DNA from 4 places in the Ruegeria sp. AF2 genome. Region 1 is predicted to be linked to each of the others. Evidence: riboswitches for the same ligand, from Rfam matches in the RefSeq annotation. Region 1 holds a riboswitch; each other region holds the start of a gene.
The links. Region 1 has a riboswitch for cobalamin ahead of ACR0NM_RS15965 (energy-coupling factor ABC transporter permease). Riboswitches for the same ligand answer to the same signal wherever they lie in the genome.
Positions count from the first base shown of each region.

Region 1 (5,929 bases):
GGCTGTGGGATGCTGATTTCAATGGGCATCCCACAGCACACGCGATCTTAGGTTCCGCGCGCCTGATTACTGCGCATGCGCCAATTCAGCATTTTCACCTGGCGTTCCAACGGTTTCTGTTCCTGTTGAGTGTATGTTACCCTCCGAGGCTTTCAGAAGCCGCAAGGCGTTAGCCACGACCAGCAAGGACACTCCGACATCTGCGGCGATTGCACCCCACATTGATGCCAATCCAAAACCGGTAAGGGTCACAAACAGTGCTTTGGTCGTAAGTGAGAAGCCGATGTTCTGACGGATGATCGACATGGTTCGACGTGAATGATCGATCAGCCAGGGTACTTTGCCGATGTCATCAGTCATCAGAGCAATGTCTGCAGTCTCAATAGCAGCATCAGATCCAACTGCACCCATCGCAACTGCATAATGTGCCCGAGCCATCGCAGGCGCGTCGTTGACGCCATCGCCGATCATCGCAACCATCTCGTGCTGTTCTGCCAGTTCCTCAATCGCAGCGACTTTGTCCTCCGGCAGAAGTTGGGCCCGGACTTCGTCGATGCCGACTTCGGCTGCTACCGCTCTCGCTGTTTGTTCGTTGTCACCAGTCAGCATGATGATTGACTTCACGCCCTGCGCATGAAGCCGGGCTACGATGCTTCGGGCTTCGGGTCGAATGCGGTCCCGCAGCTCAAGCAAACCGGTTAACCCGTTCTCATCCCCGACAACAACAATTGTGCTTCCCGCGCTCTCGATTTGGTTGCGCAACTCGGCAGGGATGGACGCGCCAAAGCCTTTCTCGACAGCGAAGCGGTCAGAGCCAAGCCAGATATCTCCACGCTCGGTACGGCCTTCCAGACCACGACCGGGAACGGTTCGGATGTCTTCAGCCGCCGATATCGAAATGTCGGTCTGTTCTGCCCGGGTCAAAATGGCGCGGGCCAGCGGGTGTGAAGACCGAACCTCAAGGCTGGCAGCGTTCGCCAACAGCTCCTGCTCGGATGCGGCGCCCAGCGGATAGACATTGGCCACTTCAGGCTCGCCCATGGTGATCGTGCCTGTCTTGTCCATGGCCAGTGCGGTGGTACGCCCGGGGGCTTCGATATATGCGCCGCCCTTAATCAGAACCCCAGCCCGGGCCGAAGCGGTCAAAGCCGCAACGATTGAAACCGGTGTGGAAATGACGAGCGCACAGGGGCAGGCGATAACCAGCAGAACAAGTGCATTGTAAAACCAGAAGCCCCACGATGCGCCAAATGCAAGCGGTGGGATCAGGGCGATAGCCACTGCGACGACCATAACGATGGGCGTATAGATCCGCGCAAATTTTGTAACCCACTGCTCAACCGGCGCACGGCGAGCATGAGCATCACCGACCATCCGGATGATCTTGGCAAGCACGGTATCGGACGCTGTTTTCGTCGCACGTATTTTGAGGGTGCCTTCACCATTGATTGTGCCGGCATAGACCTCATCACCCAGCTCTTTAGGAATCAGCGCGCTTTCACCTGTGATTGGAGCCTGGTCAACGGCACCAGCCCCTTCGATGACTTCCCCGTCAAGTGGAATGCGATCCCCACCCCGAACGATGAAGCTGTCACCGACAAAGACATCCGCCGCCGGGACCGTTGCCTCAGAACCGTCAGCACGAACCAGCCGAACCGTCGGGGGGGCCAGATCAAGCAGTGCGGATACCGCGTTCCGAGCACGTCCGACACTCCAGCTTTCCAGATAAAGAGAGAGCGAAAAGAAAAATGCTACAGTTGCCGCTTCAAAAAACTCACCCAGAGCGATGGCACCAGCGACGGCAACAACCATCAAAAGGTTCATATCCGGCGAAAGTCGACGCGCCGAAGACCAGGCCTTAGGGGCCACCAGCCAGACGCCAAACAAGATCGCGACCGCGAACAAAGCTGCCTCGGCTAAAGGCATCGGAACCTCACCATGTCCCGAGAACAGCCCGAGCGCACCGCCCATGCCGGTTTCGAAAATGTGCCAGCCAAAACCTGCTGCCCAAAACCCTCCGCTAAGAGTGGTGAACCGCCGCTGACGTGCAATATGCGCCGCCTGGTCCTGGGCGGCATTTCCGTCATCCCATGGTTTGGCGGTCATACCAGTACTCGCAACCAGCAGCATGACATCTTCGTCAGATAACTTGGAAGCACTATCAAGAAGTGTCATCCGACCGTTGATCACATCAAATGCAAGATACTCTTCACCACCTGCTTTCGGGCCGACGACACGGTTCAGGATCGCCACCTCTTCGGCGCAATCAAGGCCAGAGACCTGAAAGCTTCTACCACCTTCAGGAATTGGACCGGCGGGGGCGATGTCGCCACACCCGCCACTACCGCATGCGTGGTGACCATGTTTGTTTTCGTGGCCATGGTCGTGGCTATGGGTATCGGATGACATGATTGGACCTCAAGAATCTCTATGGTCCTTTGTAAATAGTTCCTACAGTAACTAGAGCTTCAATACCTTTTATATTTTTTTCATCCGGGTTCTTTGCCTGCGATATTGTTAGTTCATTTCGTCTTGCGGGCCGGCCGTGTGGATGCAATCTAATTGCAGATGACGCAAAAAATTTGGAACAGATCAATGCAGAAACGGATCGCCATGACCATCACGTTAGTCTCGATTACGGCTGGTTGCTCAGCCCAGTTCACTGGGGCCAAAAGCAAAGCACTTGAACCAGGCAACGTGCCAGATTCGGTGGTAGCGCTGGCAGGGCCGGCGCAGGATTTGACCACGGCACGCCTTTTGCCAGAAGATAATTGCTTTTGGTATGAGCACAGCGGACCTGTCGAGACGACATTGGTACCATTGCGCGCGACGAATGGCGCTCCGATCTGCATTGCGCGCGACGCCTGATCGAAATGAGGGCAGCGACGTCCACCTACGCTGCCCAAAATTTATGAGCGGGCTGTGACGCTATCTTCGGCCGAGTATAGGAAAGCGGTCGAGCCGGTTTTCACGTTTGGGTAGAGGTCATTGATATGAGCCATGATCATTCGCACACATCCAGAACTTGCGCGACCGCCGATGCTTCTTGGCTCAGGCGTGCCGTGAATTCTGAGATATGTGTCTCGGTCTCCAACGTATAGATAAAGGGCACGAGAGCCGAGAGCATTATTCGGCCCGGGCTCCATGCCATTCCGGAATTCCGCGTATTCGGGGTTGCGCTCGATCATTGAAGCGGTTGGTGTCCAGTGTGGCCATTCGACCTTTCGGCGGATAACATAGGTGCCGGGCTCGTAAAGATTCCCACGCGCGATCGCTACGCCATAGCGCATTGCGGTCCCGCCTTCTTCGATATGATAGAGATAGCGCGCGACGGCATCCACATGGATGTCACCTGGAACCAAACCATCATTTGCCGCGACGCGTCTTGGTAAAAAACGGTCATGAACACCCCACGGATTTGAGGTCATTGGATCGTAACCAATTGGCGTGACTTGACTGTCCCAATAGGTCTTCTGCGATGCGGTTGGCCAGGTTTTGGCGATCAATGGACTGGCCGCAGACGCCGAGAACAGCGCTGTGGTGGATTGAATGAAATGGCGCCTTGTAAGCATAGGTCTCGTCCTGGTTCACAAGTTTAACGTATTTGGATCGCACTATCGCGAATTAATCCGAATCTTAAAGCCTCTAGCAGCTAGAGCTTCAAGAGGTTTCAGGTAACGCTTGGTTTACCCTGTCGATCAAGTGACCGGTTGCGTGAATCCTGCTTCGGTCGAGTTTACATTGGAATAGGTCGCAAAGACAATTGACACAGGCGAAGCCGCCATTGTAGCGGTGAATTGCTTTCGGTTCCTGATGGCGGAAGCCAAAAGGATTAAAAGGGAATACGGTTCGGTGTTTTCAATGGCGCCAATTCCGTAACTGCCCCCGCAACTGTGAGCGGAGAGCGATGCCAAGACACCACTGGTTTGTAATGGAACCGGGAAGGTTGGCGGAGCGAGCACCCGCGAGTCAGGAGACCTGCCGTAAAGCGCCGGGCTATGCCCAGACTGAACCTGTCGGCCTTGCGGTCGATTCAACCTGACAAGCCGCCGGGTGAGGCGGTAGGGAGAAAGAACATGCATATCGAACCGGGCATCGTGAATGGTGCCAAAATCGCGCTTTCCTATGTTACCGCCGCAGGTGCGGCTACTTACGCAGCGAAAGAAACGTTTTCCACATTGCGAGCGAATGGACCTGCATCTTTTGTTATGCGCTCGGTGCTCGCCACCGTTGGTGTTTTCCTTTTCTTCGAAGTCCTGCCGCATTTCCCGGTTGGTGTCTCTGAAGTCCACTTCATCCTGGGGTCGACGCTGTTTCTGCTTCTCGGTGCTGCACCCGCGGCTTTTGGATTGGCAGCTGGTCTCCTGATTCAGGGTGTGTTTTTTGCCCCGTTCGATCTTCCGCAGTACTTCATCAACCTGACCACTCTGCTGGTGCCGCTATTTGCGCTAAAAGCACTGGCCAGCCGCATCATCGCACCCGGCACAGCATATGTTGATCTCAAATATGGCCAAGCTCTTGCGCTGAGTGCGACGTATCAGGGAGGAGTAGTCGCATGGGTTGGGTTCTGGGCCTTCTACGGCCAGGGTTTCGGCGCAGAAACCATGGCGTCGGTTCTGTCCTTTGGCGGCGCTTATATGCTGGTAATCGTCATTGAGCCGATTGCTGATCTGGCAGTGCTTGCGGCAGCCAAGGCGATGCGCGGTTTGAACAGTACAGGTCTGGTGACTCCGCGTTTGTACAACGCTGCGAAAGCTTGACCAAAGTTTGAAGCGGTGTCCTAAACTTGGGTTGCCGCGAAACAACCAATAGTCGCAGGACCAAAATTTTATTGTGGCGCGTCTCGAGGGCGCGCCACATTGTTTTTAGCCGCTAGAAACCTGTACCCAACGATCAGGGTGATTTGGGTCCTGTATTCGTAGGAAAAGATACCTCGTTTCCTTCCACGATTTGATCCTGTTGGTGACATTGTCCAGAATCAAATCGCCTTCACTCGAGCGATAAACTAAAACTGCATGGCCACTGCGATTGGTGTCTAAGACAGTTGCAATAAGTAGCTTCGTAGGATCCAAGCCGTTCTGAATTAGTTCAAACTTCTTTTGCAAAGCGAAATCTTCGCAATCCCCTGACCCCTGCATTGGTAGCGTCCAGTATTCCTTTGTCCCGTATTGGTTTTGATCCGAAACGGCGCGGATCCTCCGATTGACGCGCAAGTTAATCGCTTTAACGATCTGTTTCTCCTGCGCTTCTGGCAGACCAGAAGTACGAGTATTCGCGCACGCCCACGAATAATCTTTGCAGAGTGATTTGGCGCCAGATGGCGCCTGAACCTCTCTATCTAGTTTGATCCAGGGAAGCTCAGAAGCTTGCAATGAAGCGGCGGAGACAAGGTAGCTGCATATGATACAGGCCAACGATAGATAAACTGGTAACCGTTCCGAAAGTTTTTTCTGAGCGGAAGTAGGTTTTGTCATATCTGCTTTCCCCATACTCGTTTCTCCTGGGTATCTGAAGCTACCAAGCCAAGAGAACTCTATTTCAATCTTTTATGTTCATCGACGCATTACAACAGCTTATTCAATTTAAAATGCAGAGCAGCAAAGTTCGCGAGCGCGCAGTTTTTAGTCGTGATTGTGTGCGTGAGCTTAATTGAGATTCTTGCAGCGGCATAGAAGAAAGCCGGCTAGTAGTTCTGGGTTAGAAACGCTTGAGGTTTGGGACGGATTTGGATGACGCGTCAAGCTGAACATCTTTGTGCAATGAAATGGGTATCTACCGTTCGCCGGGGCGCACCATACCAATGTATCTGTGGTCAAATGTTTCATGCGACCAGTTGTAACTGGCAAATGCAGATTTCCCCTGACCAAGGTGTGCAGGATTTGATGGGAAATTCTAAACGGAGGACTTCGTCGCTACACTCAGTCCTCTG
Region 1 is NZ_JBQFZC010000005.1:55,874-61,802, reverse strand. Features, by position in the region: gene ACR0NM_RS15980 (heavy metal translocating P-type ATPase) at 67-2,409, opposite strand; gene ACR0NM_RS15975 (hypothetical protein) at 2,596-2,868, shown strand; gene ACR0NM_RS15970 (L,D-transpeptidase) at 2,910-3,572, opposite strand; cobalamin riboswitch at 3,788-4,000, shown strand; gene ACR0NM_RS15965 (energy-coupling factor ABC transporter permease) at 4,077-4,760, shown strand; gene ACR0NM_RS15960 (transglutaminase-like cysteine peptidase) at 4,866-5,489, opposite strand.

Region 2 (5,929 bases), on a different contig from region 1:
CGGGTCAACAATTACACGATCGCGCTTCAGGCCGCGCAGGACGATATGGGCGCGGTGCTGGGATGGGAGGGACTGACCTCGGAGCTGACCGCATCCGGAAAACTGGTCAGACTGTTGCCGCAAACCATCTCATCGCAACTGGATTTCTACGTGAAACTACACAACACCTCATCCGACCGCGCCAAGCTTGTGTTCAAGTGGCTCGGCCAAGCGGCTGACGGAAAGGTATAAACTCGGCTCAGACCTGATCAGGACGAAATATCTTGTGAGCGAAGATCGAGGGCCTTACCGTTGATTTCTCGCAGTCCTGAATAAAAGCAAGAATACAAACACCGATCCGATTGAAGTTGTGACGATCCCCACCGGCAATTCCTGCGGAGCCAGCAGAAGCCTGCTGAGAATGTCAGAGCCGGTCAACAAGGCAGCACCAACCATAGCGGCGGTAGGTAGAAGGTTTTTGTGCAGCGGACCAGCGATCCCGCGTGCAATATGCGGCACCATCAGACCGACAAAACCAATCACCCCGGCTACGGAAACAAACACGGCCGTTGCCAACGCTGCGGTGAAAAACATGCTGAACCGCAGACCCCGAACCGGCACACCCAGAGTAGCGGCAGTCAAATCCCCGGTCAGCAGCGCATCCAACCAGCGGCTGCGATAAAGCGAATAGCTCAGGATCAGCAGCAGACCGATGCACACCAGCGGGAACGTCTCCCAACGGGCCAGGCCCAGCCCCCCCAGCATCCAGAAGATGACAGAATGGGCGGCGCGGCTATCGCCGGCGAAAATCAGATAGTTGGTGATGGCCGAAAACAAAAACGACACAGCCAGACCCGCAAGGATCAGCTTCTCCGGTGCGCTGGTGCGAAGCCCATGAACCAGCGCCAGCACGATGCCCGACGCCACAAGACCGCCGCAAAAGGCAGCCAGCGGCAGAGTCCAGAAACCCAGAATATCTCCGGTCACGGTAATTACAAACACCGCCCCCGCTGCCGCGCCCGAGGACAGGCCGAACAGAAATGGATCGGCAAGGTCATTACGTGTGGTCGTTTGCAGCACCACGCCAACGATGCCCAGCCCGGCACCGATCACGGCTGCAAACAACGCGCGGGGCAATCGCAGGTCGAATACGATCCTATGCAGCGGTGACATCTCTGCGTCCTGCAACCCGGTACCGCGCAATATCGCGGTGAAGGTGTCGGACAAAGGAATCGAGGTTGTGCCGTAGATCGTGGAAATCAGCAAAAGGGCGGTCAGAACGACCGCCCCCAGCAACAACGTCAGGCCCAGTCGGCCCATATTAGCTCTGACCCGGATGCATCGCGCGCGCCATCTTCGAGATCGCTTCGATATTTGCCGGTCCCGGCGTCAGCTCTTCGTAGCGCAATCCGATCCAGCGTTCGTTCTTGACGGCATCAGTCTGCGACATGACGGGATGCTCCTGCAGGAACTTGAAAGTGTCCTCGGCACCATTGCCGGTCTGATAATCCAACAAAACCAGGAATTCCGGGTTCGATGCGGCAACGGCCTCCCACGAAGTGCGGCCCCAGCTCGTGTCCATGTCATGAGTGACGTTTTCACCACCGGCGGCTGTGATCATCGCATCGGGAATCGCGAATTTACCGGCGGTAAACGGAGCATCTGCAGGACCATCCAGAAGAAAGACGCGGGGCCTGGGCAGTTCAGCAGTCTTGGCTTCGATCGCTGCCAGCTGCTCTTTCCAGCCCGAGACCAGAGCTTCGGCCTTGTCTTCGACTTGCATCACCTTGCCCAAGCGCAACACATCGCCAAACAGAAGATCCATGCTGGCTTCGGGGCGATCCTTGTCCAGATGCACACAGCTTTCGGTTAGAACCAAGGTCTTGATTCCGAACGGTTCCAATGTATCTGGGGTCACATCACCACCCGGCTTCATGCCATAGTACCAACCTGCAAAGAACAGGTCGGGTTCAACCGCCACCAGGTTTTCGACGGTCGGATATTTCGGCGCAAGCTCGGGGATGTCGCCGCGCAGGGCATCAAAATCAGGGCTGGTCTTGTACCAGCCGGTGATGCCGGTCAGGCCGACGATCTTGTCCTGCAGACCCAATGCAAAGGCCATATCGGTCATGTTCATGTCATGCACAACCAGGCGCTCGGGCGCGGTATCAAAAACCAGCGGTTCGCCGCAGTTGTCTACGGTGACTTCTTGCGCAGCAGCACCGCTTGCCATGGCGGTGGCCAACGCCACGGGCCAGATGTATTTCATCTCAGTGTGTTCCTTCGACTAAGTTGAGACTGTGGTTCTTCGAATATCAAGCGCCGGGATCACGCGGCCTTCGTGGAGAAAGCAGAGGAAATCAACGCCAAAAGTTTCGCGGACTCTTTCGGGTGTCAGCACCTTGTCCACCGACCCAAACTCGATCATGCGGGTCGATTTCATCAGCGCCACGTGTGTGGCGAATTCGGGGATCATGACCAGATCGTGTACGATCATGACCACGGTGATCCCAAGCTCGGCGACCAAAGACAGCATCCGCCCTTTTGCATCAGGATCCAGATGGTTGGTCGGTTCGTCCAGAAACAGCAACGAAGGGTTTTGCGCCAAAGCGCGCGCGATATGGGCACGCTGACGTTCGCCTCCGGACAGTTGGGCCATGCGCTTGTCCGCGAGATTGGCGAGACCGGTCAGGTCTAAAATCCGGTCCAGCTCTTGCGCGTGGCCTTCGGCAGAGCGGTCCGCACGGATGGGTATTTGCCCCAGCGCAACATAATCGCGTAACGCCAAGCGTCCATCGGGCAGTTCCTGCTGACCTACCACTGCAATCATGCGCGCACGCTCTTTGGCAGAGAGCTGTTTCAGACTGCGTCCTTTGATCCGAACATCGCCAAGTGCCAGCGGCTCAGCGCCGCACAACAGATTGAGAAGCGTCGTTTTCCCCGCCCCGTTCGGGCCGGCGATGGCTAGAATGGAACCCTCGTCCAACTCGAACGAGACGCCCTGCAACAGCACATCTCCGTTAAGGGCATAATACTCAAGGTTTTCGGCAATCAGAAAGGGTCGCAACGTCATTGCGATGCCCCCTGTTCGATCCGCGGCATGCGCGAGAGGGTTTTATTGAACAACGCCTGCGGGCGATCAGTGGCATTTGTCCAGCCATCCGGGCTTTCACGATAATGCGCTGCAAACTCAGCCAGCGCCTGCACCTCATCCGCGGTCTGAATGCCACCAAAAAGGTATTGCGCCTTTCCTACGGCCTGGAACCCAACCGTTCTGGGACTATCGCAGCCTGCCATGCAAGACGACGCGCGGATCGCAAAACTGCGATGTAATTTCCCGGTCAACGCATCGCAAATTTCATCAAGGGGCAGCCCTTCAGTGCAGCTTTCGCAGACTAGAATGAAATGATCAGGCGTATCTGGCATGGTCCACTCCACTTGTTTCCAAGCGCATGCGGAAGCTGCCGACAATGTAAACACGCAATTGACGCGCCATCAAAGCCTCCTTCCAGGACGCCCCGCCCCGGGTTGGTTAAACATCTGATGGCAGGTCTCCTGACTTGCGGGTCCGCGCTCGGCCAACCTTCCCGACCCTGTGGACCAGTGGCTGTTTGGCCTTGCTCACCGCTTACAGTTGCGGGGGCAGTTACGGAATTGGCACCTTTTGGCAAACCTCACCGTATTCCCTTTTCATCCCGCGGCAACACCACCGGGAACCATCAATCGATTGAGTGCCCGAGAACACCGGACACGTCAATGATAAAGTCGAAGGCGCTCAACTCTGGTCGAGGATCGAGCGCCGCCAACCACGTGTCCGAAGCACCAGCCGAATAGCTTGGGCTGCGCGCCGAATTTGTCTGGCCACGGCTGTCCATAGTTGGTGTGTTTGGAAATTAGACAATCTGAGGTAAGCTGAACAAATTTAGAGGTTTAGCTTTGTCAGCGCCTTACCCCTGTTTGATCATTGCCTGGGTTTATCCAAGGAGACGGTTCTTTGACGCATGTTTCGCAAAACGCATTGCCGCCGGATATTGTTGATGATGTCATTGACCACAATCTCGAGGCCGTTGCACGGTGGAAAGGCCATCGCTTAAGGGCTCAGCATGGGCGCAGTCACGGGTGCGTGGCTGCAACATTCACCGTCAGAAACGATCTACCAGAACAGTTCCGTCACGGCCTGTTTGAACAGCCCGCTGCCTATTCAGCCGCACTTCGCTTTTCCAACGGCGCGCATCTGGATGACCGGAAATCGGATGCCCACGGGATGGCGATCAAGCTTTTTGACGTGCCAGGCCCCAAGCTGATCGACGCCGAGGCACTTGCGCATCTGGGGACCACACAACTCAGCGACGAGTTCGATTTCGTATTGGTCGATCAGGATGTGTTTCCCAGCTACGTCCCCGATGAATATGAGCGATTGGGCAGGCTTGTCGCCACATTACAAGCGGTCCAGCACGCGATCAAAGGGCGACGAAAATGGAGCCTTAGGTTGATCACCAAAGGGCTGCGCGCAGGATTTCGCACCTTCCTCACTCGTGAAGGCAAGCGTCAGTTTCGCGTCGCGAGTGATTTTGCCTCGAACTATATGCACTCGCCTTTTGAGGTCCATTTCTGGTCGACAACACCGTATCGGCTGGGCCCCGATCTAACAGTCCGATACCTGGCCCGCAGCGCTAAACCAAAAATTCCGGCACATCCGGTAGACGATCCAGATGGGATCGGGCAGTGTTTGCGGCAAGACGTGGCCGATGGAGATAATCACTTCGAGCTGTGTGTGATTGAGCCCCCGCGCCCGGCCGACGAATTCGATGTGCTAGACAATCGCATCCGGTGGGCATGCGATCCGCAACCAGATGCACCTCTTGATCCGTACCATCATACCGTCACGCCCGTGGCGGATATCACGATTCCCAAAGGTGCAGAATTTGATCCGCAGAATGGCGACGCGATGAGCTTCTCGCCCTGGCGTGTCACGGCAGATCACGAACCTTTAGGACCGATTAATGCGATCCGGCTCAGAACCTATCTGAGCCTGGCCCGCGCCCGGTTCCCGAATCGATGACCAAACGGAGATGTATTGATGCTGGACGTTGATGATCTGATCAAACTCGGATTCAAGATCTCCCCACCCGTTACGAGCTATTTGGCCGCGATCAGGCTTGCAAACGCCGCGAAGATCCACCGACCGCGGCCCTATACAATGGGCGCAGACTACACGACATGGCCCGGCGTGTTTTCCCATCGCTGGATCGGTCGGCATACGACGCCAGAAGACCTCTCACCCGTCCTGCCGTCGGAAAGCGAAGTTGCTGATCTCTTTCGCCGACGGACACAATTGGATGGCAGCCCGCTTACCTTGATGTGCCCGCAAGGATCGACACTTTTGTTTATCTCGGCCGCACAATGGTTTACCGACAGTTTCCTTCGCACCTTTGGGGCGAAAGGACCGGTTGATCAGACGGATTCGAACCACGAGGTCGATCTGTGCCAAATCTACGGGCTGAACGATTTTCAGACCGACATGCTGCGCGAACGCGATCCCGATACCAATGAATTAACCCACCGGTTGGCCTTTCGTCTGGATACACAAGGCGAGATGTGGGCCCCGAAGCTGTTTCAAAAGAACCAATCCGGTGGTGTTAAGCTTGCGCCCCCCTTTGATGGCAGTCTTGCCACTGGCGAGAATTACGGAAAGCCCCTGCACGATCCATGCAAGCTGTGGAATGCGGTGAAACGGGCGCATCCGGGTCTCAGCGATCACGCGATTGACCAGCTACTGCTCGATTTTCATGCAACCGGGCTCGATAATGGCAATGGTACCATAGGTTATATCGCGATCAATACACTGATGTTGCGCGCCCATAACACCTTTGCCGACCTGTTGTGGCGCGAAAAGCGCGGCATTTCGGGCTGGGATAAAGAGCGTGTGTTCCAGACTACACGCTGCACC
Region 2 is NZ_JBQFZC010000002.1:40,489-46,417, reverse strand. Features, by position in the region: gene ACR0NM_RS08035 (LysR substrate-binding domain-containing protein) at 1-231, shown strand, start outside; gene ACR0NM_RS08030 (FecCD family ABC transporter permease) at 286-1,299, opposite strand; gene ACR0NM_RS08025 (ABC transporter substrate-binding protein) at 1,301-2,248, opposite strand; gene ACR0NM_RS08020 (ABC transporter ATP-binding protein) at 2,267-3,052, opposite strand; gene ACR0NM_RS08015 (DUF1636 family protein) at 3,049-3,405, opposite strand; cobalamin riboswitch at 3,508-3,715, opposite strand; gene ACR0NM_RS08010 (catalase family protein) at 3,974-5,041, shown strand; gene ACR0NM_RS08005 (peroxidase family protein) at 5,060-5,929, shown strand, end outside.
Region 2: it holds a riboswitch for cobalamin, as region 1 does, so the genes downstream of both, ACR0NM_RS08015 (DUF1636 family protein) here and ACR0NM_RS15965 (energy-coupling factor ABC transporter permease) in region 1, are expected to answer to the same signal.

Region 3 (5,929 bases), on a different contig from region 1:
CTTCACATCCCGGTTGGCTCGGATCAGTTCGACCACATGTTCAAATGTTGGATAGCGTGCCAGCGCTGCCTGCACATCCTGGGCCAGCGCGGCTGTTGGTCCGCCTGCGCTGCCGCCAATCGCCGATGCGGCGTATGCCGGTCGGGCCACAGCCTGCGGCGCAGCAGGAGCACGCCCCGGCGCACCAATTCCCTTGCCGGGGCCACCATTCGGCGGCGGGGGTGAATCCTGCAGACGCTTGATCAGCTCCTCCGGGCTAGGCAAGTCGGCCACATGGGTCAGGCGGATCACGGCCATTTCAGCGGCCATCATGGCGTTGGGCGCGGCGGAAACCTCTTCGAGCGCCTTCAGCAGCATTTGCCACATGCGTGTCAGGACCCGCATAGGCAGAGCCTCGGCCATTTGTTGACCTCGGGCGCGTTCGTCGGGGGAAACTGTGGGATCTTCGGCGGCGTCCGGAGTGATCTTGACCACCGAAACCCAATGCGTGATTTCGGCCAGATCGCGTAAGACAGCAAGCGGATCAGCCCCTTCGGCATATTGCCCGCTCAGCTCGGTCAACGCGCCCGCAGCATCGCCGCGCAGGATCATATCCATCAGATCCAGCACCCGGCCCCGATCGGCCAGCCCCAGCATCGCGCGCACCTGATCCGCGCTGGTTTCACCGGCCCCGTGCGATATCGCCTGATCAAGCAGCGAGGTCGCATCCCGCGCCGATCCTTCGGCGGCCCGGGTGATCAACGATAACGCATCCTCGGCAATCTGCGCCCCTTCGGCATCTGCAATCTTGCGCAGCAGTCCGATCATATCCTCAGGCTCGATCCGACGCAGGTCGAAGCGCTGACAGCGGGACAGGACCGTGACCGGGACCTTACGAATCTCGGTGGTGGCAAAGATGAACTTCACGTGTTCGGGGGGTTCTTCCAGCGTCTTGAGCAGCGCGTTGAAAGCGCTGGTCGACAGCATGTGAACCTCGTCGATGATATAGATCTTGTAGCGCGCGGAGGCCGCGCGATAGCGGACGCTGTCGATGATCTCGCGGATGTCATTGACACCGGTGCGGCTGGCGGCGTCCATCTCCATCACGTCGACATGGCGGCCCTCCATGATAGCCACGCAATGTTCACATTGACCGCAGGGTTCGGTTGTAGGGCCGCCGCTGCCATCGGGACCGATGCAGTTCATACCCTTGGCTATGATCCGAGCGGTCGTCGTCTTGCCGGTACCGCGGATACCGGTCATGATGAAGGCCTGCGCGATCCGGTCCGCCTCGAAGGCGTTTTTCAGAGTGCGCACCATGGCGTCCTGACCGACCAGATCGGCAAAGGTTTCGGGGCGGTATTTGCGGGCAAGAACCTGGTAGGCGGGGCTGGGCGTCTCGGTCATGTCTGCTCTGTCGGATTCGCGTTACGCCGCAGCGTAGAGGCCCCCGCCGCCCGCGTCCACAGCCAGCCGGGACGATTTTCATTTTGGAATGCGTGGGTATGCGGCTAAAATCCACTCTATTCTATTTACTGGACCAGTATGTTGTTGGGTGAAGTTTGTTTGGGGGGAGATTATGTCGCAACTGGTGGTTTATGCGTTGCAGGTCGGCGGAGGCACCTTGGCCTTGTCCTCGATGCCTGGGCGTGGAGGAACGTATACAGAAGACCTTGATCTTATCGCAGACTGGAAGCCCGGGCTTGTGATCTCGATGACGACTGAGGTTGAGATGATTCAGGATGGTGCGCGGAATTTTGGCGCTGATATTCAGGGGCGTGCCAGCAGATGGGTGCATTTGCCGATCGAAGATTTTGGCACGCCACCCAAGGAGATTGTGGAGCGCTGGCCCCGCGTTGGCGCGACTGCCCGTCAGGCGTTGTCAGGTGGTGGCCGTGTGCTAGTGCATTGCCGTGGTGGCTGTGGCCGATCCGGGATGGTGGTTCTGCGTCTGATGGTTGAATGCGGTGAACGGCCTGAGGCGGCATTGAAGCGATTGCGTACGGTGCGTCCTTGCGCAGTCGAGACAAATGCCCAGATGCTTTGGGCCGTTGAACCGGCCCGTGTTCAAGCCGTTTGACGGCTTAGACACCAACATGTGGCGAGATTTCGCCACCGTTGTGCTGCACCAGAAGCGAAGCCTCAAGCATGGCGCAAGGAGGATTCCTTAGCAGGTCTGCGGGTAGGCTGCGGTACTCGGTTCCGAACATCATGTCTGCGTAGTCATCCAGCCGGCCGGTATCGATTTCAGGATCGGTTCCGCAGAATACACGTATCTGGTCGCATTGGGCGCGAAAGCGGGCGGTACATCCCTCTGGGCAGTGCGACAGGTCAATACTGCCTTCAATCTCAAACCCAGATTTTGTGACCGGTTTTGTGGTGGACATGGCCTGCGTCAGAGCCCGCGCCATTTGCGCCAGTGCGGGGCAGGTTGCCCCAGTACGTTGGCACACGGTCGCCGCGAATTCGTGCGTTTTAGTCTTCCAGATCATCAATGCGCCCTCCGCGCGCAGGGCGAGGGCGTGGCACAGGTTGGTCGGTGCAGAGCACGATCAAACCCGTCCCGGACACCCCGCCCGAGTTTCGGTTCTACATCTGATGGCAGGTCTCCTGACTTGCGGGTCATCGCTTTGCCGACCTTCCCAGCCTTCAAGGCCAGTGGTATCTCGGCATTGCTCTCCGCTTACAGTTGCGGGGGCAGTCTCGGACTAGGTTCTTTCCGGATTTATCCGGGCAGAACCGCACCGTGTTCCCTTTTCATCCCGGCCCGATTGGGCGCGAGAACCATCGCGACATGGCTAGCGGCTGCGCCGTGCCCGAGTCAAGAAGATTGCGTCAGGCAAGTGACGTACGGTCCAGCCACGTCAACCTTGACTTGAGGCGCTTCGGGTGAACTGATCAGTTCAGTCGGTATTGGAGGGCACCATGTTGGACACGCAGCAGGCGGTTGTGACCGAGGATTTTCAAATCCCGTCCGGCCCGGCAATGTTGTCGGCGCGGCTTTACCGTCCGGTTGCCGACCCCGAAAAGGTGGTCGTCATAAACGGTGCGACTGGGGTGCCGAGGGATTACTATCAGTACTTCGCCCGATGGCTCGCCGAAGAACAGGGCATGGCCTGCCTGACTTACGATTACCGGGATTTTGGTCACTCTTTGGTGGGTTCGCAAAAGCGGTCAAATGTCACCATGGCCGATTGGGCGTTGATCGACATTCCATCCGCCCGGGCCAAGATGCGCCGACGGTTTCCGCAGGCCAAGCTATGGAGCATCGGTCATTCCTTGGGCGGAATGTTTGGCCCGATCCAACCCGATATCGATCAGATCGACAGGATGATCTGTGTCTGTTCGGGTCTGGTAACGCTGGCGGATCACCCTTGGCCTTATCGCGCTTTGGCGGCGTTGTTCTGGTATGGTCACGCGCCGCTGGTGGTCAAGGCGCTTGGCTACCTGCCCGGGCGGTTGGTCGGGTTTGGATCGGACCTGCCTGCCCAAGTCTATTGGCAATGGCGCAAATGGTGCACCGCCCCCAAAAGCTATGTGCCAGAGATCGGCACGACACTGCCCGCCGCCCGCTGGAAAGACTTGGGCAAACGTGTCGATCTGTTTACCTTCGCAGATGATGAAATGGTGCCGCCGGATGCTGTCTGGCGTCTTGCCGATCTCTATGGACCCAAAGCCGGGCGCCATCTGCTTGCACCAAGCGAATTCGGAGTGTCCAAGATCGGCCATATCGGTGCATTCGCAAGACGGAATGCGGCAGTCTGGCCTAGACTGATCGCCTGATAGCGCTAGGCACCGGTAGGTCGGTGCCCAGCTTCGTTATAGCCCTTTACGGGATTTTTTCTCGTGCAACACGCTGCGCACCATCTTGCCGAAAGCCTTGTCACGGGCGCGGGCCTGCGCCACCGAAGCGGAATTGTGTTGGTCTTCGCGCCGCAGCTTGCGCCAGCGGTCCAGCCGCGCGGGATCAAGCGTACCAGCGTCGATTGCCGCCTGCACCGCACATCCGGGCTCAGTCTCGTGCTGACAATCCGAGAAGCGGCAATCCAGGCTGAGGTCTGAGATGTCCGAAAATACCTCATCCAACCCCTCCTGCGCATCCAGCAGACGCAACGCGCGCATGCCGGGCGTATCGATCAGCCAGCCGCCATTGCGCATGCGATGCAAGGCGCGTGCAGTTGTTGTGTGCCTGCCGCGCGCATCATCTTCACGGATACCTGCGGTGGCCTGATCCTGCCCCGTCATCCCGTTGGCGAGCGTCGTTTTCCCAACGCCGGATGATCCAAGCAAGGCGCTGGTTTGTCCTTTCGGACACCACGACAGAACTTGTTCGAGATCGCCGTGATCCAGCGCGTTGACCGCAAGTACCGCCAGAAACGGGGCGAGCGATTGGGCTTGATCTACATAAAGGCTCGGATCATCGCACATGTCCGATTTGGTCAGAACGACCACCGGATAGCAGCCTGCCTGATGCGCCAGCGCAAGATACCGCTCCAATCGTGGCAGATTAAAATCGGCGTTGCAGGAACTGACGATGAACAGCACGTCTACATTTGCAGCGATCAACTGCGCTGCAGCTCCGGTACCTGCCGCTCGGCGTTGAAGCAGGCTTCGCCGGTCCAGCATACGGCGTATTCGTTTGTTTTCATCCACCAGAACCCAATCTCCGACGGCATATGCACCGGTTGATTGATCCAGAGATAACAAAGGCGATTCACCTTCAGGGCTCAGCCCGATCAGTCGATCCCGGTGTACGGCCGAGATGCGATACGGAAGAAGTGACGGATCAGCCGTATGCTGAGCCGCGAAATGAGAGGACCATCCGAGGTCCGATAAGGAAAGTAACATTGGTCTGCCTGTGATCAGAAACAGCAATCCCGTCGAATGACAATCGCGCATCCGCCGGTGACGTGTTCAGGCAGTCAGTTGATCGGAAAGGATCAGAACCAGTCTGCCCGAAGGGTTTTTGCTACAATCATAAACGCCCTCCTGCGGCTGATAGGTTCTAAGTGAGAGGTTGGACATCGACCCAAGCGGGGCTCGTTGTGGCTGCTTCCTTCCGGACCTGACCAGGTTGGCGAGGCGCTCGCCCGCGCCAACCTCTCAAAGCCGATATAGGTGCATCCCCTGAAAATGGCAACCCGTCAGAAGGTCAGATGAATGCGCATGAAACCATCCGTATCGTCGGGCAGAATGCGTGGATGATACTCAGCAAGCTCTGTAACATGGTGTAGCGCGCGCGGCCCCGTTGTCAGGATCGCGCCCTGCCTTTGGTTTGGTACAAAAGAAAAGGGGCGCGGTGCATGCGCAAGTGGGTCGGCGGGCAATGTGCCCGCGACGTATTTGCATAGAATATCCTGTATGCTGATCTGAGGCAGGTCAATCATACGGGCTTGTCGCGCAATTGGAAAATGACCACCGCCATTGGCGCGGTAGTTATTGGTGGCGACAAGGAAACTCTGGTCAGGCGCAATCGGCTGCCCATCGAATTCCAGGTTGCGTATGCGGGAAAATGCCGGATCAATCACTCGACCGAGCGTATCGAACCGCGCCGGTTGCGAAAGATCGATCTGGTAGGTGACGCCATGCAGGACATCGAAGTTGAAGCCCGTGCGCTGAGGATCGGCAAGATCGATCGGGGCGACTGAGCCAAGTTGATGGAACAGCCCGGCTGACATCTCAAGCCAGTCCCGAATCTGAGAACCTGAGGCCAGCACCGCGCGCAATTCATTAGGAAAGACACTGAGATCGGCGATATGTCGAACTGAAATCTCGCCTGAGGGGATATCCGTGTAGTACTTGCTTCCTGCGCGCCCGCCGAACTTTGCCGGGGCGGCTGACGATATGATAGGCAAATCTGCCCAGTCGGTATCGACCAAATGCGGGCGTAGGGCAGCGGCCTGAGCCGCCGCAACCAAGGCCAGACCGCGATCCGGTACGCAATATGAGA
Region 3 is NZ_JBQFZC010000011.1:481-6,409, forward strand. Features, by position in the region: gene ACR0NM_RS19920 (DNA polymerase III subunit gamma/tau) at 1-1,386, opposite strand, end outside; gene ACR0NM_RS19925 (phosphatase domain-containing protein) at 1,559-2,059, shown strand; gene ACR0NM_RS19930 (hypothetical protein) at 2,064-2,471, opposite strand; cobalamin riboswitch at 2,563-2,782, opposite strand; gene ACR0NM_RS19935 (alpha/beta hydrolase family protein) at 2,905-3,762, shown strand; gene rsgA (ribosome small subunit-dependent GTPase A) at 3,799-4,827, opposite strand; RNA gene ffs (signal recognition particle sRNA small type) at 4,987-5,085, opposite strand; gene ACR0NM_RS19950 (bifunctional 2',3'-cyclic-nucleotide 2'-phosphodiesterase/3'-nucleotidase) at 5,124-5,929, opposite strand, start outside.
Region 3: it holds a riboswitch for cobalamin, as region 1 does, so the genes downstream of both, ACR0NM_RS19930 (hypothetical protein) here and ACR0NM_RS15965 (energy-coupling factor ABC transporter permease) in region 1, are expected to answer to the same signal.

Region 4 (5,929 bases), on a different contig from region 1:
GATCCGGACGGCCCGGCCTCGATTCGTTTGCCCGCTAAAGCGTCAATCAGGGCAGAGCGTTCAGCTTGGGCTGAGGGGGCAGCGTCGAAATTGCCCGTCTCATCGGGGACGCGCCCAAAGATATGCAGCCCATCACCGAATTGGCTTTCCTTGATGTCGCAGACAAATCGGTCAATGCGCGTGATCGCCTCGGCGGTACAGGTGGCCTGATCGAGGCCAAGATCGCTTTCCAGCCCGATCGCCTGCGCCTCGTCCCGGATATCTTCCTGCAGGCGATCGCGGCGTTTGGGGTCTAGCCCGTCCGCGTTCGAGAACTCGTCCAACAGCGATTCCAGCCGCACCATGCGATCTGGTGTGCCGCTTTCCTTCATCGGGGGTGGGATATGGCCCAACGTAACCGCCCCGATCCGACGCTTGGCCTGCGCGGCCTCGCCGGGGTCGTTGACTATGAAGGGGTAGATCACCGGCAGATCGCCGATTAACGCCTCGGGCCAACATTCGTTGCACAAGGCGACTGATTTTCCCGGCAACCATTCCAGCGTGCCATGCGCGCCGATATGGATCAGCGCATCCGCGCCCAATCCTTTGCGCAGCCACAAGTAAAAGGCGACGTAGGCGTGGCGCGGTGTGCGCGACAGATGGTGATAGTCGTCATCGCGCAGTTCGGGTGTGCCGCGCTCGGGCTGCAGCGCGATCAGAGCCTTTCCGCGACGCAGCGCAGTGAAGTGGAATGCGCCGTTTGTGAAAGCAGGGTCGTCTTCGGGAGTGCCCCAAACCTTATTGAGATCGGCGCGGAGTGTTTCCGGTAGCGCCGCCAGCGCCGCCTGATAATCCTCTAGCGGCCATGAAATCCGGGCATCAAGAAGAGTTTCAGCAATTGGCTCGGCAGGCGCGGTGTCATACCCGTCGCCTTGCAGGTCGAGCAACATTGCCTCGGCCGAGGCCAGCGCATCCAGACCCACTGCATGTGCCATCTGCCAGTCTTTGCCGGGATAGGTCGATAGTACCAGCGCCGGAACCTGCTCCGCTCTGGGTTTGTCGTGAAGGTTCAGCCAGCCGGAGATGCGGTTGATGATGGCTTCGATCCGTTCGGGTTCAGCCCGATGAGCGAAGCGAGAATATTCGAGATGCGGGTCGCGTTTGCCCGGCTCTTTGAAGGATACGATGCCCGCGTTGATCCGCCCGTCCACTTCCGGAAGGACCACATGCATGGCAAGATCAGCTGGTGAAAGGCCACGTTCCGCTTCGGCCCACGCTTTGCGGCGTGAGGTGGCCAGCGCCACCTGAAAGACCGGCACCTCTGCCACATCGAGAGGTGAGGTGCCTGATGCGCCCTTGCCTGAGAATGAGGTGGCGTTGACGATCGCCGAAGGCTTCAGCGCCACAATAGTCTCGCGCAGCCAATCGGCGGCATTTGGTGCTTTGAGCGACGGGGCAAACAGGCCGACGGCCTCAAAACCTCGCGCGCGCAAGCTGCGGATCAGCGCTGCGATTGGGGCTGTGTCCGCCGAGGTCAGATAAGCACGATAGAAGGTTACGATGATACGTTTCGCATCACCGGGCAGAGCGTTTTCTGCAGGGATCACACCGCGATCCGGGCACCAGGCGCCGCATTCGGGGATGGTCTTCGCGCCCATGACCGGACCTGCATACAACCCCGCAGCCAGTGCCATCTGCGCCAGAGCGGCCTGCGCCGCGACCTCACCGCCGGTGTCGCACAGATGCGCCAGCCGCCGCAGGGTCGAGACAGGCAGGGTAGAGTAATCATCCAGCCGCGTATCCTCGCGACCGTCTGCGGGCAGCACGGCCAGTGCAATCCCTTTGGCCTGCGCCAGCGCCAGAACCTGCTGCAAGCCGTAGGCCCAATAGGGCACTCCACCGATCAGACGGATCAGGATGCCCTTTGCGCCCTCCAGTGTCTGCTCGACATATGTGTCGACTGAGAGGGGATGCTTCAGCGCCGTCAGATTGGCCAGCCGCATCGTTGGCATGCGTCCTTCAGGCCCACCTCCACGATGCCATCCCGCCGCGAAAGCGCCAAGGTCACTGTCGGAAAAGGACAGCACCACCAAATCCGCCGGGCTCTGACCCAGATCGGTCGGGGTCTCGGTTTCTTCGAGCCCATGGCTTTCGCGGAAGACGACGTGCATAGGTCTTACTCGGCAGCCTCGGTTACACCCACGAGGATATCGCGGATCTCGGCCACTTTGATATCGTCATGCTCGGCAATGACCACAAGGCGCGAGCGACGGTCTTCGCCGGGCTCCCACGGGCGGTCATATTGGTGACGCACGCGCGCACCGACGGCCTGAACCAGTAGGCGCATGGGCTTGCCCTGAACGGCGGCATAGCCTTTGACGCGCAGGATATTCAACTCGTTGGCCAATCGTTCAATCTTGGCGACCAGATCAATCGGATCGGTTTGCTCGGGCAGTTCAACGATGATGCTTTCGAAATCGTCATGCTCGTGATCGTGATGGCCGTCGTGATGGCTGGGACGCGCGTCCATGTCATCCTCGGCCGCGGCTTCTAGACCCAGCACGACGCGGACGTCCACGGCACCCTCGGCCACTTCGACTACGGGCAGGGGGCGGGGCGCTTCGGCGGCGATGATCTCTTTCGTTTTCGCAACGCCTTCCGGGCCAGCCAGATCGGGCTTGGTCAGCAGAATGATGTCGGCGCAGGAAATCTGATCCTCGAACACCTCGGACAAGGGAGTTTCATGATCAATCGAGTCATCTGCCATGCGTTGCGCATCCACCGCCTCGACATTCGGAGCGAACCGACCAGCGGCCACGGCCTCGGCATCGGCCAGAGCAATCACGCCATCGACGGTGATTTTCGAGCGGATATCGGGCCAGTCGAACGCCTTCAGCAGCGGTTTTGGCAGGGCAAGACCGGAGGTTTCGATCAGGATGTGATCGGGGCGCGGCTCTAGTGCCATCAGGGCTTCAATGGTCGGGATGAAATCATCGGCCACGGTGCAGCAGATGCAACCATTGGCCAGTTCCATGATGTTTTCCGCCGGGCAATCAGGAATGGCGCAGGACTTCAGGATATCGCCATCGACGCCGACATCGCCGAATTCGTTGACGACCACCGCCAGACGCTTGCCCTGCGGGTTCTGCATCAGATGGCGCACCAGTGTGGTTTTGCCCGAGCCCAAAAAGCCGGTGATCACAGTGACGGGGAGTTTCTCGAGATTGCTCATTTCAGGGCTCCAATCGGGGGAATGCGGGCCGCACAGTTTTTGCGGAAATGTTCGGGACGTTCGCGCCATTTGACCAAACCGTCCTCGGTGGCGAGGTATTTGGCTGCGCCTTCGACGATGGTTTCGACATGGTCGATCTCGTTCAGATGCTCATACACGAAAGTCCAGCGATCCGGTCCTCCGCGTAGCACGATCGAGCAGCCTTCATCGCAATTCGACAGGCATTCCACAGCTTTCAAGGTAATGCCTTCGGGCAGGCCCGCCTGTTCAAGCGCCTTGTGCAGCAACGTGCCGGGGCGCTGGGCGTCATCCTCGACAGGCAGCCCGCGACGGCAGGTAGTGCAAACCAGCAGTTCGACCGGTGCGGTCTCGGTCATGTCTCTCATCCCCCCAAATCCTCTTCGTGGGGGACGGGGTTTCATGCGGGCCGATCACAGCCCCACACCGGAACACCCCGTCCGGTTTCATCTTCGGGCGTTGGCAGGTCTCCCGGCTTGCGGATGTCAGAGGAGGCCTCTGTCGGATGTCCCGCCTTCCCGGCCATACTGCCAGTGGCTTTGGGCACCCTCTCCGGTCACGGTCGCGGGGGCGGCTGCGTTTGACGGCAAAAACCGCTGACGCATTCCCTTTTCATCTGCTCTCGCAGACACCAACGAAAGGGACATGCGGCAGGGCAGGGTTGCTTGTCAAGCGAGTCGCGCCGATCCGTGAAAAAGCGGATAAAAAGCGACCTGTCGGGGTCGCTGGGCGGCATGATACTTCTGCAACGACGTGCTGGCATGGCAGCAAGATGCGAACAGGAGGATACCGCGCATGAAAGTAGGGTTTATCGGGCTGGGGAATGTAGGGGGCAAGCTATCTGGATCGCTGCTACGAAACGGTATCGATCTGACGGTTCATGACCTGAACCCGGATCTGGTGACCGAATTCGTCGCCAAGGGTGCCAAAGCCGCCAAAAGCCCGGCGCAACTGATGCGCGATTGCGATGCTGTTATAACCTGTTTGCCTTCTCCTGCGGCCTCGGATGCGGTGATGCAGGAAATGTTGCCAGAGGTCGGCCCTGGCAAAATCTGGATGGAAATGTCGACCACCGACGAAGCCGAAGTCAAACGCCTTGGCGCAATGGTCATCGAACGAGGCGGCGCAGCGGTGGATTGCCCGGTTTCGGGCGGATGTCACCGGGCAGCGACGGGTAATATCTCGATCTTCGCAGGCTGTGATCGTGAGACTTTTGAACGTATCCTGCCATTCCTGACCACCATGGGGCGGCGCATTTTGCACACGGGCGATCTGGGCTCGGCCTCTGTTCTGAAGGTGTTGACCAATTATCTGGCGACCGCCAACCTGATCACCTGCGCCGAGGCATTGGTGACAGCCAAGGCCGCCGGCATGGACCTTGGAACCACCTATGAGGCGATCAAGATATCGTCAGGCACATCCTTCGTGCACGAGACCGAAAGTCAGGTCATCCTGAACGGCTCGCGCGATATTTCCTTCACCATGGACCTGGTGAAAAAAGATATCGGTCTGTTTCAGGAGGTCGCCGACCGTGCCGGAGTTCCCCTTGAGATAAACCCATTGATGATCAAGATTTTCGAAGATGGCATCGCGCGATATGGTGAGCGTGAACTGTCCCCGAACATCATCAGGCGGCTAGAGGACGCGACCGGACTGGAGATCCAGGCGCCAGGGTTTCCAACCGAGATGCTGGACGACGAGCCAGAAGAACCGGGTTACGAGGTGATCCCGCAGAGTCGGTAGATCGATTAATCGGCAAGCATTGCGGCTGTCTGGCGACCTGGTTGGACAAAATTCTGGTGCTATTCTAAATAGGTCGACAGGAGTCCGACACCGGCACAGGCAAGAGAACAACTTATGACGAATGAGACCTTTCTCATCGTAACAACGATGAAAAACGAAGGGCCTTTCATGATCGATTGGGTGGCCTACAACCACGCAATCGGCTTTGATGACATTCTGATTTATACCAATGATTGCGCTGATGGTACCGATGCCATGGGCGAACGGTTGCAAGCGCTTGGCTGGGCTCACCACCAACGAAACAGGCTGGGTCCGCGCGCTGCGCCGCAGGTTCGTGCATTTTCGCTTGCGCGGAATCACCCAAGCTATCTGTCATCGGATTGGATTCTCAGTTTGGATGTGGACGAGTATATCAATATCCGTTTGCCCAATAGTGATATAAGAAGCCTCGTTGAGGCCAGCGGCGTGGCGGACGCGATCTCGATCTGCTGGCGCATGTTCGGAAACGCGGGTCAGAACGATTTCGTTGATCGACCCGTACCTGAGACTTTCTTTCTGGCCGCCACCGAAGACGGCTATCCGCATCATCGGACCAAAGGGTTCAAAACGCTGTTCCGCAACAATGGGAAATTCAGCCGTTTTCGCGCCCATCGTCCCAGGATCAATCCAGAAGATGCACCGAACCCTGACGCGCCATACGAAGGGGTGTTGTGGCGGGATTCGGGCGGGAACCTCTACCCAGCAGACCAAGTGAAATGGAAAGCATGGCGTGGTTTCAGCCATGAATTCGCGCGCATTCATCATTATGCTGTGCGCAGCACTGATAGCTTTTTAGTCAAGCGCGACCGTGGGCGCACCAATCATGTGGGGCAGGATCAAGGGCTCAAATACTGGCTCATGATGAACCACAATGATGTTGAGGATCGCTCAATTCTGGAACACATGCCGGCTATGCAC
Region 4 is NZ_JBQFZC010000003.1:24,182-30,110, reverse strand. Features, by position in the region: gene cobN (cobaltochelatase subunit CobN) at 1-2,150, opposite strand, end outside; gene cobW (cobalamin biosynthesis protein CobW) at 2,156-3,211, opposite strand; gene ACR0NM_RS10880 (DUF1636 family protein) at 3,208-3,588, opposite strand; cobalamin riboswitch at 3,674-3,880, opposite strand; gene ACR0NM_RS10875 (NAD(P)-dependent oxidoreductase) at 3,986-4,972, shown strand; gene ACR0NM_RS10870 (glycosyltransferase family 2 protein) at 5,087-5,929, shown strand, end outside.
Region 4: it holds a riboswitch for cobalamin, as region 1 does, so the genes downstream of both, ACR0NM_RS10880 (DUF1636 family protein) here and ACR0NM_RS15965 (energy-coupling factor ABC transporter permease) in region 1, are expected to answer to the same signal.